2 linked regions of the Synechococcus elongatus PCC 11801 genome follow. The protein of the gene in region 2 binds, or shares a complex with, the protein of the main gene of each other region. Links are inferred from orthologs where the notes say so. Each region holds a gene or a part of one and is shown on either strand. Other genes may lie near its edges.

Region 1 (6,303 bases), 920 kb from region 2 along the record:
GATCGCCTTCCACCAAAATTTCTAGTGGAATTTGGCGCTCTTGCTTCGTTTTGGGATCGATGAAGCCAGTCTCAGGGCCGACAGGATCGCCAATTTGTAAGACGTAGAAGTCTTCAGCGCGAGTGAAAGGCAGGCCATTGTAGAAGCCGCGCTGCACTAAATCGACAAAGTTGCCAGCGGTAATTGGGGCGCTATAGCCATCCACGACCAGCGTCAAATCGCCTTGGGTGGTTTCAACCGCGATCGTGGCGCGACCCTCGAGGCGAGGCAGGTTGCGATACTCAGCAGGGACTTCGAAGGGGAAACCCTCGACCATCAATTCTTCGATTTCGCCAACAACTGCGAGGAAGTGATTGCGAGCAGCTTGAACCTCGGGTTTATTCTTCGCTGCAGTCGCTTCTTCTAGCTTGCTGAGGTCTGTTTTCAGCTCAGCCAAAAGTGCTTCAGCCTGCGGTCGCCGCTCCTCAGGGACTGCCGCCAGAATATTTTTGGGGCGCAGGTTTAGCACCTTCGACACATGCTTGAGGTTGCGCTCGATCGGTGCCCAACGCTTGGCGCGGAGGTTATCTGACAGCCCTTCAATATCTTTTTGGACTTCGCGGATATCAGGATTGTCGATCGGTAGTGCGTAGCGCAACAATGCCCGGCCATCCGTGATTGCGTTACCCGGCGGCAAGCCCGCGATCGCAGCAGGGGCGATGGCGATCGCCGGCAGGATTAAAGCGAAGCTCAGGGCGAATAGGCGGGGCAGCCAAGTCGCAGCGCGACGTCCCAAAGACAGCATGATAGAGCCAGCGAAAGCGTCCAATTCTCTCACTATGCCACAGGGCCTTGGGCCGCCCACGTCAGAAGCGATCGCCCTGAGCAGTAGAATGTGTTGCGTTCGTTCTCCGCTCTTTCACAGCCGCACGTCATGATCTCTAGCAACGACTTTCGAACCGGAACCACGATCGAAATTGACGGCGCTGTTTGGCGGGTGGTGGAATTCTTGCACGTTAAACCGGGTAAGGGATCGGCGTTTGTGCGGACCAAGCTGAAGAATGCCAAAACCGGCAACGTGGTTGAAAAAACCTTTCGTGCTGGCGAAACCGTCCCCCAAGCTGTTCTCGAAAAAAGTACGCTGCAGTACACCTACAAAGATGCCGATGACTTCGTGTTCATGGACATGGAGTCCTACGAAGAAGCCCGCTTGAATGCAGCCACGATTGGCGATCGCGTCAAATACCTGAAAGAGGGTATGGAAGCGACGGTAATCACTTGGAATAGCCAAGTGATTGAGGTCGAACTGCCCAACTCGGTGGTTTTGGAAGTCATTGAGACGGACCCCGGCGTCAAGGGCGACACGGCGACCGGTGGTACCAAACCGGCCAAAGTCGAGACCGGCGCTCAGGTGATGGTGCCTCTGTTCATCTCGGTGGGCGAGCGAATCAAAATCGACACTCGCAACGATTCCTACCTCGGTCGGGAATAGAGGCCAATCGCTGTTATCCGAACTGAGAAGGGAGAATCACTGTGCAACTGAACTTCAGCCAACTGCAAGAGCTGCTGACCGCGCTGAGTGACTCAGATATTGCTGAGTTTGATCTCAAGGGCGTGGACTTTGAGTTGCACGTGAAACGGGGCTCAACCGGTGATCCGATTGTGGTTGCAGCCCCGCCCGTACCCGTAGCAGTGGCGCCAACACCGGCTCCACTCCCAGCCCCTACTCCTGCTGCTGCACCGCCTGCTGGTCCTTTGGGAGGAGAGAAACTGCTGGAGATTACGGCGCCGATGGTCGGTACCTTCTATCGAGCGCCCGCGCCGGAAGAGCCGCCCTTTGTCAATGTTGGCGATCGCATTCAGGTCGGTCAAACCGTCTGCATTCTCGAAGCGATGAAGCTGATGAACGAACTGGAGTCAGAGGTGGCCGGTGAGGTCGTCGAGGTTCTGGTGCAGAATGGCGAACCCGTCGAATTCAATCAGCCCCTCTTCCGGTTGCGGCCGCTCTAAGCAGAGCTTTGGGCGTCAGCAATCGTCTCTTGCGAGGGTGGTGGTGGTATGACTTGGGCCCCTCGTCTGACTGGATGTTTGTTGCAGCGAAACTCTCTGCGGATAGGAGCGGAAAGTCTAGCTGAGAGCTTGCTAGGAGAGAGTTGTGAAGAAGCCTTCAATCAGCTGCAGTGCTAGATCAAGGCGATCGCTAGCATCAGCATCAATCCAGTGAATCGAGGGGTTAGCTCGAAACCAAGTGCGCTGTTGTTTTGCATACTGACGGGTCTGAAGAATAATTTGCTCTGGCAAGTCAGTCTCAGTGAGCTCTCCCCGCAGATAGGCGCAGACCTGCCGATAGCCCAAGGTATTGAGCAACGGTAGATCCCAGCCATAGCGATCCCCTAACTGCTTGACTTCTTCAATAAAGCCAGCGGTCAGCATTTGCATCGTCCGCTGCCGAATTCGCTCTTCTAGGTGATCGCTGTCTAAACCGATTTGCAGGATTGGGTAGATTGGCGGTTGTTCTTTCTGGAGATCCGTAAGGCGATCGCCACTGACGTAGAACACTTCCAAGGCCCGCAGCGTCCGCACGCGATCGTTGGCATGAATGCGCTCCGCTGCGACTGGATCAACCCGCTGCAGCAGCTCATGGCAAAGTGGTTGCCCGAGCCGTTGCAATTGCGATCGCAGCGTAGGTTGGGGCGCAATGCGTGGAAAACGTAAACCGTTGACGATTGCCTTGATGTAGAGTCCGGTTCCGCCGACCAGGAGTGGGATTTGACCTTGGGCTTGGAATTGTTGAATGAGCGGGACGGCTTGGTCTTGATAGTCCCCGACGGTAAAGCCCTGACGCGGATCACAGAGATCGATGAGATAGTGAGGCGCGAGCTGCTGTTCAGTCGCCGTGGGCTTGGCGGTGCCAATATCGAAGCCGCGATAAATCAAGCGGGAATCAGCGCTGAGAATCGGACTGCCTAACTGCTGGGCGATCGCGATCGCCAAACTCGATTTTCCTGTTGCTGTTGGGCCACAAAGGACAATCAAACCTGATTTCAAATGCGATTCCATCTCTACTGCGATCGCGCCTCCAGAGACACCCAGAAGCGTCTTTAAGGCTTTTGTGCTAGTATTTTGATACTTTTTGGGCTCAAACGCTCAATAAGGCCGGTTTTTCAGGGGCAGGGGCGCGGCATTCATGGCCAACGAGTACGGCGCGAGTCAGATTCAGGTTCTCGAAGGGCTCGAGCCGGTTCGCAAACGTCCCGGGATGTACATCGGCAGTACCGGGCCAAAAGGCTTGCATCACCTAGTGTACGAGGTGGTGGACAATGCCGTCGATGAAGCACTGGCAGGCTATTGCAACGCGATCGATGTACGCTTGCTAGAAGATGGTTCCTGCCAAGTGACCGATAACGGTCGAGGCATTCCAACGGATATTCACCCCCAAACGGGGAAGTCTGCACTTGAGACGGTGCTGACGATCTTGCACGCTGGCGGTAAGTTCGGCGGCGGCGGCTACAAAGTGTCGGGGGGCTTGCACGGGGTGGGTGTCTCCGTCGTCAACGCCCTGTCAGAGTTTGTGCAGGTGACGGTTTGGCGCGAAGGCAAAACCCATCAGCAGCGCTTTGAGCAAGGCAACCCGATTGGGGAGCTACAGGTATCACCCGATGCTGGCGATCGCCGGGGGACTCGGGTTCGGTTTAAGCCCGATGCCACAATCTTCTCTGAAACAACAGAATTTGATTACAGCACCCTCGCCAGTCGCCTCAAAGAACTGGCCTATCTGAATGCGGGTGTTCGCATTGACTTCACGGATGAGCGTTTGCAGCTCACCAAAAACCACGAGCCCCACAAAGAAACCTATTACTTTGAAGGTGGCATTCGCGAATACGTCGCCTACATGAATGCCGACAAGCAGGCCCTGCACGAAGAAATTATTTTTGTGCAGTCTGAGAAAGATGGTGTGCAGGTTGAAGCTGCACTGCAGTGGTGTGTTGATGCTTACAGCGACAGCATTCTTGGCTTTGCTAATAACATTCGCACGATCGACGGCGGCACCCACATTGAGGGGCTGAAAACCGTCTTGACGCGGACGATGAACACGATCGCCCGCAAACGGAATAAGCGCAAAGATGCAGATAATAATCTCTCCGGTGAAAACATCCGCGAAGGCTTAACTGCGATCGTTTCGGTCAAAGTCCCCGATCCAGAGTTTGAAGGCCAGACCAAAACCAAGCTTGGCAATACGGAAGTTCGCGGTATCGTCGATACACTCGTCGGCGAAACGCTGACGGAGTATCTGGAGTTTCATCCCAACGTTGCTGATCTAATTCTTGAAAAGGCCATCCAAGCCTTTAATGCGGCGGAAGCAGCGCGGCGGGCGCGAGAACTAGTACGCCGTAAATCCGTTCTAGAATCTTCGACACTGCCGGGTAAATTAGCGGACTGTTCGAGTCGCGATCCTAGCGAGTCTGAAATCTTTATTGTGGAAGGGGATTCTGCGGGTGGCAGCGCCAAACAAGGTCGCGATCGCCGCTTCCAAGCAATCCTGCCCTTGCGCGGCAAAATTCTCAATATTGAGAAAACAGACGACGCCAAGATCTACAAAAACACTGAAATCCAAGCCCTGATTACGGCTCTTGGACTCGGTATTAAAGGCGAGGAGTTTGATGCCTCACAACTGCGCTATCACCGCATTGTGATCATGACGGACGCGGACGTCGATGGTGCGCATATCCGAACCCTTTTGCTCACGTTCTTCTATCGCTATCAGCGATCGCTACTTGAGCAGGGCTACATCTACATTGCTTGCCCACCGCTTTATAAGTTGGAGCGTGGTCGTAATCACTATTACTGCTACAACGATCGCGAGCTGCAAGAGCGGATTGCGAGCTTCCCTGAGAATGCTAATTACACAATCCAGCGTTTCAAAGGTTTGGGTGAAATGATGCCCCAGCAGCTTTGGGAAACGACGATGGATCCCGAAACCCGCACCATGAAACGGGTGGAGATCGAAGATGCCGCTGAAGCCGATCGCATTTTCACCATCTTGATGGGCGATCGCGTTCAACCCCGCCGCGAGTTCATTGAAACCTACGGCCCACAACTCAGTCTGGCTGCCCTCGATATCTAACCGTTACAAACCTGTTGCTGCAGAGAGAAGGGACTTCAGTCAGTCCCTTTTTCCATATCGGTTGAAATATCAAAAGTCCCTTCTAAAGCAAACTTCAGAAGGGACTTTTTCAGTCTGATTTAACTTGAGTGGTCCTGCTAAGACTTAGCGGTTGGGTTGCGGGGTCAGACGCAGGTAAGGCTTCACTTCCGTGACACCTTTCGGGAACTGCTCGCGCGCTTGTTCAGTCGGAATCGACGGCACGACAACAACATCGTCGCCATCATTCCAGTTAGCAGGGGTAGCAACGCTGTAGTTATCAGTCAGTTGCAGCGAATCGATCACCCGCAACAGCTCGTCAAAGTTACGACCAGCGCTAGCGGGATAGGTCAGGGTCAGACGCAGCTTTTTATTGGGATCAATGATGAACACCGAACGCACCGTCAAGGTGTTGTTGGCGTTGGGGTGGATCATGTCATACAGATCCGACACTTTGCGATCGGGGTCTGCCAAGATCGGGTAGTTGACTTGGGTGCTTTGGGTTTCATTGATGTCGCTGATCCAGCCTTTGTGGGACTCAACATCATCAACGCTCAGCGCGATCGGCTTGACATTGCGCTTGGCAAATTCATCTTTGAGCTTAGCGACGGTGCCCAATTCGGTCGTGCAGACGGGCGTATAGTCGGCGGGGTGCGAGAACAGGATGACCCAGCTATCTCCGGCCCAATCGTAGAAGTTGATTTCGCCTTCACTGGACTGCTGAGTAAAGTTGGGGACGGTATCGCCGAGACGAAGAGACATAGAAGCTCCTGGCAGAACAATCAGTAATTCTGTCTGTATCCGATTATGCCACCAATACTCCGGTAATTCCTGCGGGAATCTGAACATTCTTTAAATATTCTGAGAGACCCCGGCCCTTCAGTCGCTCCGCAGACTGACTCACTTTCGCCTCTGTCCTGGCTTGATTGCTTTGCTTCCCACTTCCCGAGAAACAAACTGCAGAAGTTACAGCGATCGCCCCACGGCTGATTTCACTGCACTGGGAAATTAAAGTAAGTCTCGGGATAGGGCTCATTCTGGAGCGTATAGTGCCACCACTCTTCCGGTAAATTCCGAAACCCTTGCCGTTCCATTGCTGTTTTTAAACGCAAGCGATTTTGCTGTTGTTCCGGTGAAATTTGAAAGTTCAGAGTATGTGAGAGAGGATCAAAATAATCAAA
Region 2 (6,302 bases):
CCTCAATGCGTTGAATCCGAGCCTTTTGTTTGGTACTCCGCGCTTTAGGCCCGCGCTGAAGCCATGCGAGTTCCCGCCGCAACACACCTTGAAACTTGTGGGCACTGCTGGCTGCAGCCGCTTCTTGCTCGGCTTTTTTCTGCAAGTAGTAAGCGTAAGTGCCGTCATAGGCAGATAACTCACCGCGATCGAGATCCAAGATGCGATTGGTGACGCGATCGAGGAAGTAGCGATCGTGGGTGATCAAAACCAACGCCCCTCGAAACTTGCTGAGAAAGGACTGCAGCCACTCAACGGAATCGGCATCAAGGTGGTTGGTTGGCTCGTCCAAGAGCAACAGCTCTGGATCCGCTAACAGAGCTGAAGCCAACCCTAGCCGCTTGCGGTAGCCCCCCGAGAGATCGCCGACTCGCTGCTGAAAGTTGTGAATGCCAAGGCGACTGAGGACAATCTTGGCTTGGGTTTCCAGTCCCCAGGCATCCTGCGCATCGAGTTGCTGACTTAAGCTCGTCAGTCGCGCCATCAAGGCTTCCGCTGTCTCCCCTTGGGCGGTCGCGAGTTGCTCAGAAATCGCTTCATAGTCGCGAACGAGCTGCAGTTGCTCACCAGCATCGGCAAAGACTTGTTCCAAAACAGTGCGTTCAGGGTCGAGCTGTGGATCCTGAGGCACATAGACGGTGCGTAGGCCAGACTGTCGTTGAATATCGCCGCTGTCTGCCGTTTCTAAGCCGGCCAAAATGCGCAGAAGGGTCGATTTCCCTGAGCCATTGCGACCAATCAAACCAATGCGATCGCGATCGCTCACACTGAAGCTCGCTGACTGTAGCAAGACTTTCAGACCGTAGTCTTTGCTGACGTTGCGCAGCGTCATCAGCGCCATAGGAACTCCCGTGCCGGATTGCTCTTTTCAGTCTCGCAGTTCTGGCCAAACTCCGATCGCGTTCAGCCCGCCGTCAGGGGTGGCTCATCAGCGATCTGGCTCCGGCGGAACTGTTGAAAGGCCGCGATCGCTGTTGGCAAGGTGGGATAGAAATGCTCACCCCCAATCCGTTCCACCAACCCCACGCGATCGAGTTCCGCAATCAGCTCTTGCTTGGCGCGGGCAATGGTGAGGGTCACACCCCGCTGTTGCAGCTCCCGCACCAGTTCCAACAGCTTGTCTGCTGCCGTCACATCCAAATCAATGATCGCTTCGGCATTGAGCAACAACCACTGCACGGGTTGCGGCGCCGTTGCGATCGCGATGAGTACCCGCCGCTTAAAGTCTTCGGCATTGGCAAAACAGAGCTGGGCGTCATAGCGAAAAATCACCAAGCCAGGGAAAGTTTGGGCCTGGGGCCAATCTTCAATGTCATGCAGCCCCGCCATCCCCGGAATTTCGCCCAAAATCGCAGCGTGAGGACGCGCCAAACGGGCAAAGAGATCAATGACTGAGAGACTGACGGCAACCCCGACCCCAATCAGCATATTGGTGGTCAAAACACCAACCGTCGTCACAATCGCCAGCCAAAATTCACTGCGGCGATAGCGATGCAGGCGATAAAACTCTTGCAGATCGATCAGCTTTGTTGCTGCATAAATCACGATCGCGCCCAGCGCTGCTTGGGGGAATTGCGCCAAGACCGGACGAAACCACCACAACACCAGCAGAACAGTCCCCAAGCTGACGAGAGAAAACAGTTGGGTGCGACTCCCCAGCGCATCGCCAATCACTGTGCGACTGGTACTGCCACTGATTGGAAAGCCCTGGAAAAAGCTATTGCCCAAGTTGGCGACGCCCAAGGCCAACAGCTCTTGATTGGCATCAATCTCATAGCGATGGCGAACGGCAAATGTTCGAGCCGTCAAAATGTTGTCGGAGTAGCCCACCAATGCCACCCCGATTGCTGAGGCAGTTAAGGTCGGCCAGTCTTGCCAGCGAAACTCCGGCAGTTGCCAGCGCGGCAAGCCAGCCGGAATCGTGCCAATGACTTTGACACCTTGGTTATCTAACTGGAAGCTGGCAACCAGCAGCGTGGCCAACAGCACAGCCAAAAGAGGCCCCGGAGCGGTGGGGAAGCGCCGCTGAATCACGACCAAAAAAAACAGCACCAATAGCGACACACCGACTGTCGGCCAGTGTAGGTTGGCCAGTCCGGTCACAAACTCTCGGATCTCCCCTAGGGGTGTCTGTGACGTGATCGGAATCCCACTCGTCTTGGCCAGCTGGCCTGTGATCATCACCAGACCAATGCCCGTCATGTAGCCAATCAGAATCGGCTTCGAGAGTAAATCGGCTAGAAAGCCCAGTCGCAGACTGTAGGCCACCAGAAAGACGAGGCCCACCAACAAAGCCATCAATGCCGCGATCGCCGGGTAGGCAGCATCGCCCTGAGCCACGATCGGTGCGATCGCCACTGCGGTCATGATTGCTGTGGACGATTCTGGCCCCACCGAGAGCTGAGGCGAGGAGCCTAAAAAGGTGTAGAGGAATAGCGGGAGCAAAATGGCCCAGAGGCCGACGATCGGTGACAGCCCTGCAAGCTCCCCATAGGCCATGCACTGGGGAATCAAATAGGCGGCCACAGTCACACCAGCGAGTAGATCGCCCCGTAGCCAAGCTGGCTGGTAGTGCAACAGCGATCGCAGACCGGGTAGCCAGCGCAGTCGAGAGCGTCGCAGCAGCATGGCCTCTCCTCGGATGAAATGAATATGACGGGCAATCGCAGCGCTAGGACTTGAGGATCCGTGGCAGCATCACCTGTTCAACGAAGTTGGTATAGAGTTCCCCGCGTAGAAACTCCGGCATCTGCAACATCAACTGGTGGAAGCTTAGAGTGGTCGGCAAACCGGTGATGGCGCATTCCCGCAGAGCGCGCTGCATCCGTGCGATCGCCTCCTCACGCGTGGACCCCCAAACGATCAGCTTGCCGATCAACGAATCGTAGTAAGGCGGAATTTCGTAGTCCGTGTAGACGTGGGAATCGACTCGTACACCGGGGCCACCGGGCGGCAAATAGCCGGTGATTCGACCAGGATTCGGTCGGAAGTTGTACTCGGGATCTTCCGCATTGATCCGGCATTCGATCGCATGACCCCGCAGTTGAATATCCGCTTGCCGGAATCGCAACGCTTCTCCCTGAGCAATCCGAATCTGCTCAGCAATCAAGTCCAGACCCGTCACCATTTCCGTAACTGGATGCTCAACTTGGATGCGAGTATTCATCTCCATGAAGTAGAAGTTGCCAGTCGCGTCGACCAGAAACTCCACAGTGCCTGCACCGATATAGCCAATCGCCTGAGCAACTTTGACGGCAGCATCGCCCATCTTCTGCCGCAGATCTGCCGATAGAGCCGGACTAGGCGCTTCCTCTAGTAATTTTTGGTGGCGGCGCTGAATCGAACAGTCACGTTCGCCGAGGTGGACAACGTTCCCATAGGCATCCGCCAGAATTTGAAATTCGACGTGTCGGGGGCGATCGATGAACTTTTCAAGGTAAAGACCGGGATTACCAAAGGCTGCTTCAGCTTCACCTTGGGCAGCTAGGAACAGCTTTTCCAGATCCGTTGCTTCGCGCACCAAGCGCATGCCACGACCGCCGCCGCCCGCCGTCGCTTTGATCATGACGGGGTAGCCGATTTCAGCAGCCACTTTGGCGGCTGCCTCTACATCCGTCAGCAGACCATCGCTGCCAGGAATGGTCGGCACGCCGACGCGCTGCATTGTTTCCTTCGCCGTGGACTTATCGCCCATCGCCCGAATCGAGTCGGGGCTGGGGCCAATAAAGGTGAGGTGATGGTCGGCGCAGATTTCTGCAAAGCGAGCATTTTCTGCCAAGAAGCCATAGCCGGGATGAATGGCACTGGCATTACGCGTCAGCGCTGCGGCAATGATGTTGGGAATATTCAGATAGCTCTTGCTGCTCGCTGCTTCACCAATACAGACCGCCTCATCCGCCAACTGCACATGGAGCGCGTTGCGATCCACAGTGGAATGAACGGCGATCGTCCCGATCCCAAGTTCTTCACAAGTGCGGAGAATACGCAGGGCGATTTCGCCGCGATTGGCGATCAGGATCTTGTTGAAACGCATAGGAGCAGCGGCAGCCAGGAATTGCTAGCGGCAGCAGAACGGCAGCAACGCCGTTTTGAGCAACCGAATCCTATCATGCAGCCTGTCGGCCCCTCTTGCCGAGTCCGGCGATCGCTCGTTATAGTACTTAAGCGCTTTTAACCGAGTGCAGCCACGCGGATGTGGTGGAATTGGTAGACACGCACGTTTGAGGGGCGTGTGGCTTACGCCATGCGAGTTCAAGTCTCGCCATCCGCACTCATAAAACCGGAAAGCAGGAGAGCAAAACGCTAGCCTGCTTTCTTGGTTTGATGGTGGGGCCAAGAGGATGCGTATGGATATTCTGATTCTGTCCAATGGCCCTGGGGAAGTTGCGACCTGGGTGCGGCCAGTGGTCAAGGCTCTGCGACAACAGTTGGGCAACGATCGCGATCGCCTGCGTCTCTCCCTCGTCCTCGCACCTTGCAGCAACGGCACCGGGCAGGAAGCGGCAGCGGCAGCCCGTTATCCCGAACTCGATCGCATTCAATCGGTTGAGCATTTCTGGCCATTTTTGCTCTGGGGCAAAACTGCGGATAACTGGGATTGGCGATCGCAGGGCTTAGTCATTTTTCTCGGCGGCGATCAGTTTTTTGCCCTCTGGATTGCCCGCCGCTTGGGCTACCGCTGCTTGATCTACGCGGAATGGGAAGCCCGCTGGACCGGTTGGGCTGATGCCTTTGCAGTGATGACGCCGCAAGTAATTGAAAAAGCACCGGAGCAGGATCGCCACAAATTCCAGCTCGTTGGCGACTTGATGGCGGAAGTGTCGGCGCAAGCCCAAGCGGAGTCGACGCGATCGCGGGTGGGGCTTCTGCCCGGATCCAAGGCGGCTAAATTGCAGATCGGCTTACCCTTCATGCTGGCGGCAGCTGAGGCGATCGCGGCCCAGCAACCAGAGATGGAGTTCATTCTGCCGCTCGCACCCACGGTACAACCGCAGCAGATTGCCCGCTATGCAGATGCAGATCAAAATCCAGTCATTGCTATGTTTCGGGGCAGTTCCGCTCGTTTACAGGAGCAGCCCGAGGGTTGGGTGCTGACGACCGAAAAAGGGCTGACCGTACGGCTGATCACTGAATCTCCGGCCTATGTAGAGTTGGCCCAGTGCCAGCTCTGTCTGACCACGATCGGTGCCAATACCGCGGAATTGGGTTCGTTAGCGGTGCCAATGTTGGTGCTGCTACCAACCCAGAAACGTGATGCCATGAAAGCCTGGGATGGCTTGCCGGGCTTGCTGGTCAAGTTGCCGTTGCTAGGCGACGCGATCGCTAGTCTGATCAATACCTTGGCCTTGCGCAAAGTCGGGCTGCTAGCTTGGCCAAATATTTGGGCAAAGCGGGCGATCGTACCGGAATTGATCGGCGAGTATTACCCCGAGGATATTGCCGCGATCGCTCTCGACTATCTCCAGCACCCAGAGAAACTAGCAGCGATGCAAGCAGAACTAAGAGCTGTGCGCGGTGAGGCCGGTGCTGCTCAAAAACTGGCCGCGATCGCCGCTCAATTACTGATTTCTTCAGAAGAATAAATTTTTATTATTAATTTTTTGACCATTCTTACGAATATGGGTCAAGCCAAAAGTTGGGAAATTTACCCCCCTCCCCATTAATCTATGTCACTTCTTGTTTCTAGGATGAAACTCCAAGCTTCAATAGATAGTTGTCTACTAAAGCTTCAGGAAATAGTCACTTTTTAGTCAATTAGTTATTTGAACCAGCGACCTAGTTGATGACCTGCTTTATCGAATAAGCCTTGAGCAGCTTTTTGAGTAGAATCCCAAGTCTGATATGCGAACTCGCCAGTTGCTTCTAAAGCTTCTTGCCCAGTGCCTAACAAACCTTTTATTTGCTGTTTGATCTCCGGTGGCATGGCCTGACGTACAGCCTGCGCAAGTTGTGATGACTGGTCTCCAATCCACTGACTTGTCTCTGCTACAAAGCTTTGAACAGCTTCCGATGTTGTATTTGCCAAAACCTTCACTTGCTCCGGCGTGGCGCGATCGACCTTTTCAATAATTTCTTGTCGTTGAGCTTCGTCGAGGTTGTCCCAGACCTTCTTCGTGATGACTCCAACTCCAGCGATCGCAATCACAGCTCCCCCGGTAGAAACTGCAGCTAAGATTGCGCTGCCCGCTGCCATTCCGCCACCACCCGCTGCTACCGCTCCCCCTCCGAGCCAAGCCATTGCAGCATTGGTGGCAGCTGCGCCA

The links.
Region 1: the proteins of accC (region 2) and accB are in contact, whole or in part, in a solved structure (PDB 8UXZ), measured with the Escherichia coli proteins. The link is inferred for Synechococcus elongatus PCC 11801 from one-to-one orthologs.

What each region holds. Positions count from the first base shown.
Region 1 is NZ_CP030139.2:1,759,840-1,766,142, reverse strand. What follows is about bases 267-3,250. They hold accB (acetyl-CoA carboxylase biotin carboxyl carrier protein), read left to right. Parts: upstream 267-1,512; coding sequence 1,513-1,989; downstream 1,990-3,250. Other genes in these bases: gyrB (DNA topoisomerase (ATP-hydrolyzing) subunit B), read left to right, coding at 3,167-3,250; miaA (tRNA (adenosine(37)-N6)-dimethylallyltransferase MiaA), read right to left, coding at 2,122-3,039; efp (elongation factor P), read left to right, coding at 914-1,471; psbQ (photosystem II protein PsbQ), read right to left, coding at 267-784. Also shown: more of psbQ, read right to left, coding at 1-266; more of gyrB, read left to right, coding at 3,251-5,104; DOP62_RS08615 (peroxiredoxin), read right to left, coding at 5,249-5,884; DOP62_RS08610 (M15 family metallopeptidase), read right to left, coding at 6,115-6,303. UniProt on the Escherichia coli protein: This protein is a component of the acetyl coenzyme A carboxylase complex; first, biotin carboxylase catalyzes the carboxylation of the carrier protein and then the transcarboxylase transfers the carboxyl group to form malonyl-CoA.
Region 2 is NZ_CP030139.2:2,681,783-2,688,084, forward strand. The notes cover bases 1,892-4,874. They hold accC (acetyl-CoA carboxylase biotin carboxylase subunit), read right to left. Parts: upstream 4,073-4,874; coding sequence 2,711-4,072; downstream 1,892-2,710. Other genes in these bases: DOP62_RS13405 (solute carrier family 26 protein), read right to left, coding at 1,892-2,667; DOP62_RS13420 (lipid-A-disaccharide synthase), read left to right, coding at 4,386-4,874. Also shown: DOP62_RS13400 (ABC-F family ATP-binding cassette domain-containing protein), read right to left, coding at 1-880; more of DOP62_RS13405, read right to left, coding at 943-1,891; more of DOP62_RS13420, read left to right, coding at 4,875-5,621; DOP62_RS13425 (hypothetical protein), read right to left, coding at 5,798-6,302. UniProt on the Escherichia coli protein: This protein is a component of the acetyl coenzyme A carboxylase complex; first, biotin carboxylase catalyzes the carboxylation of the carrier protein and then the transcarboxylase transfers the carboxyl group to form malonyl-CoA.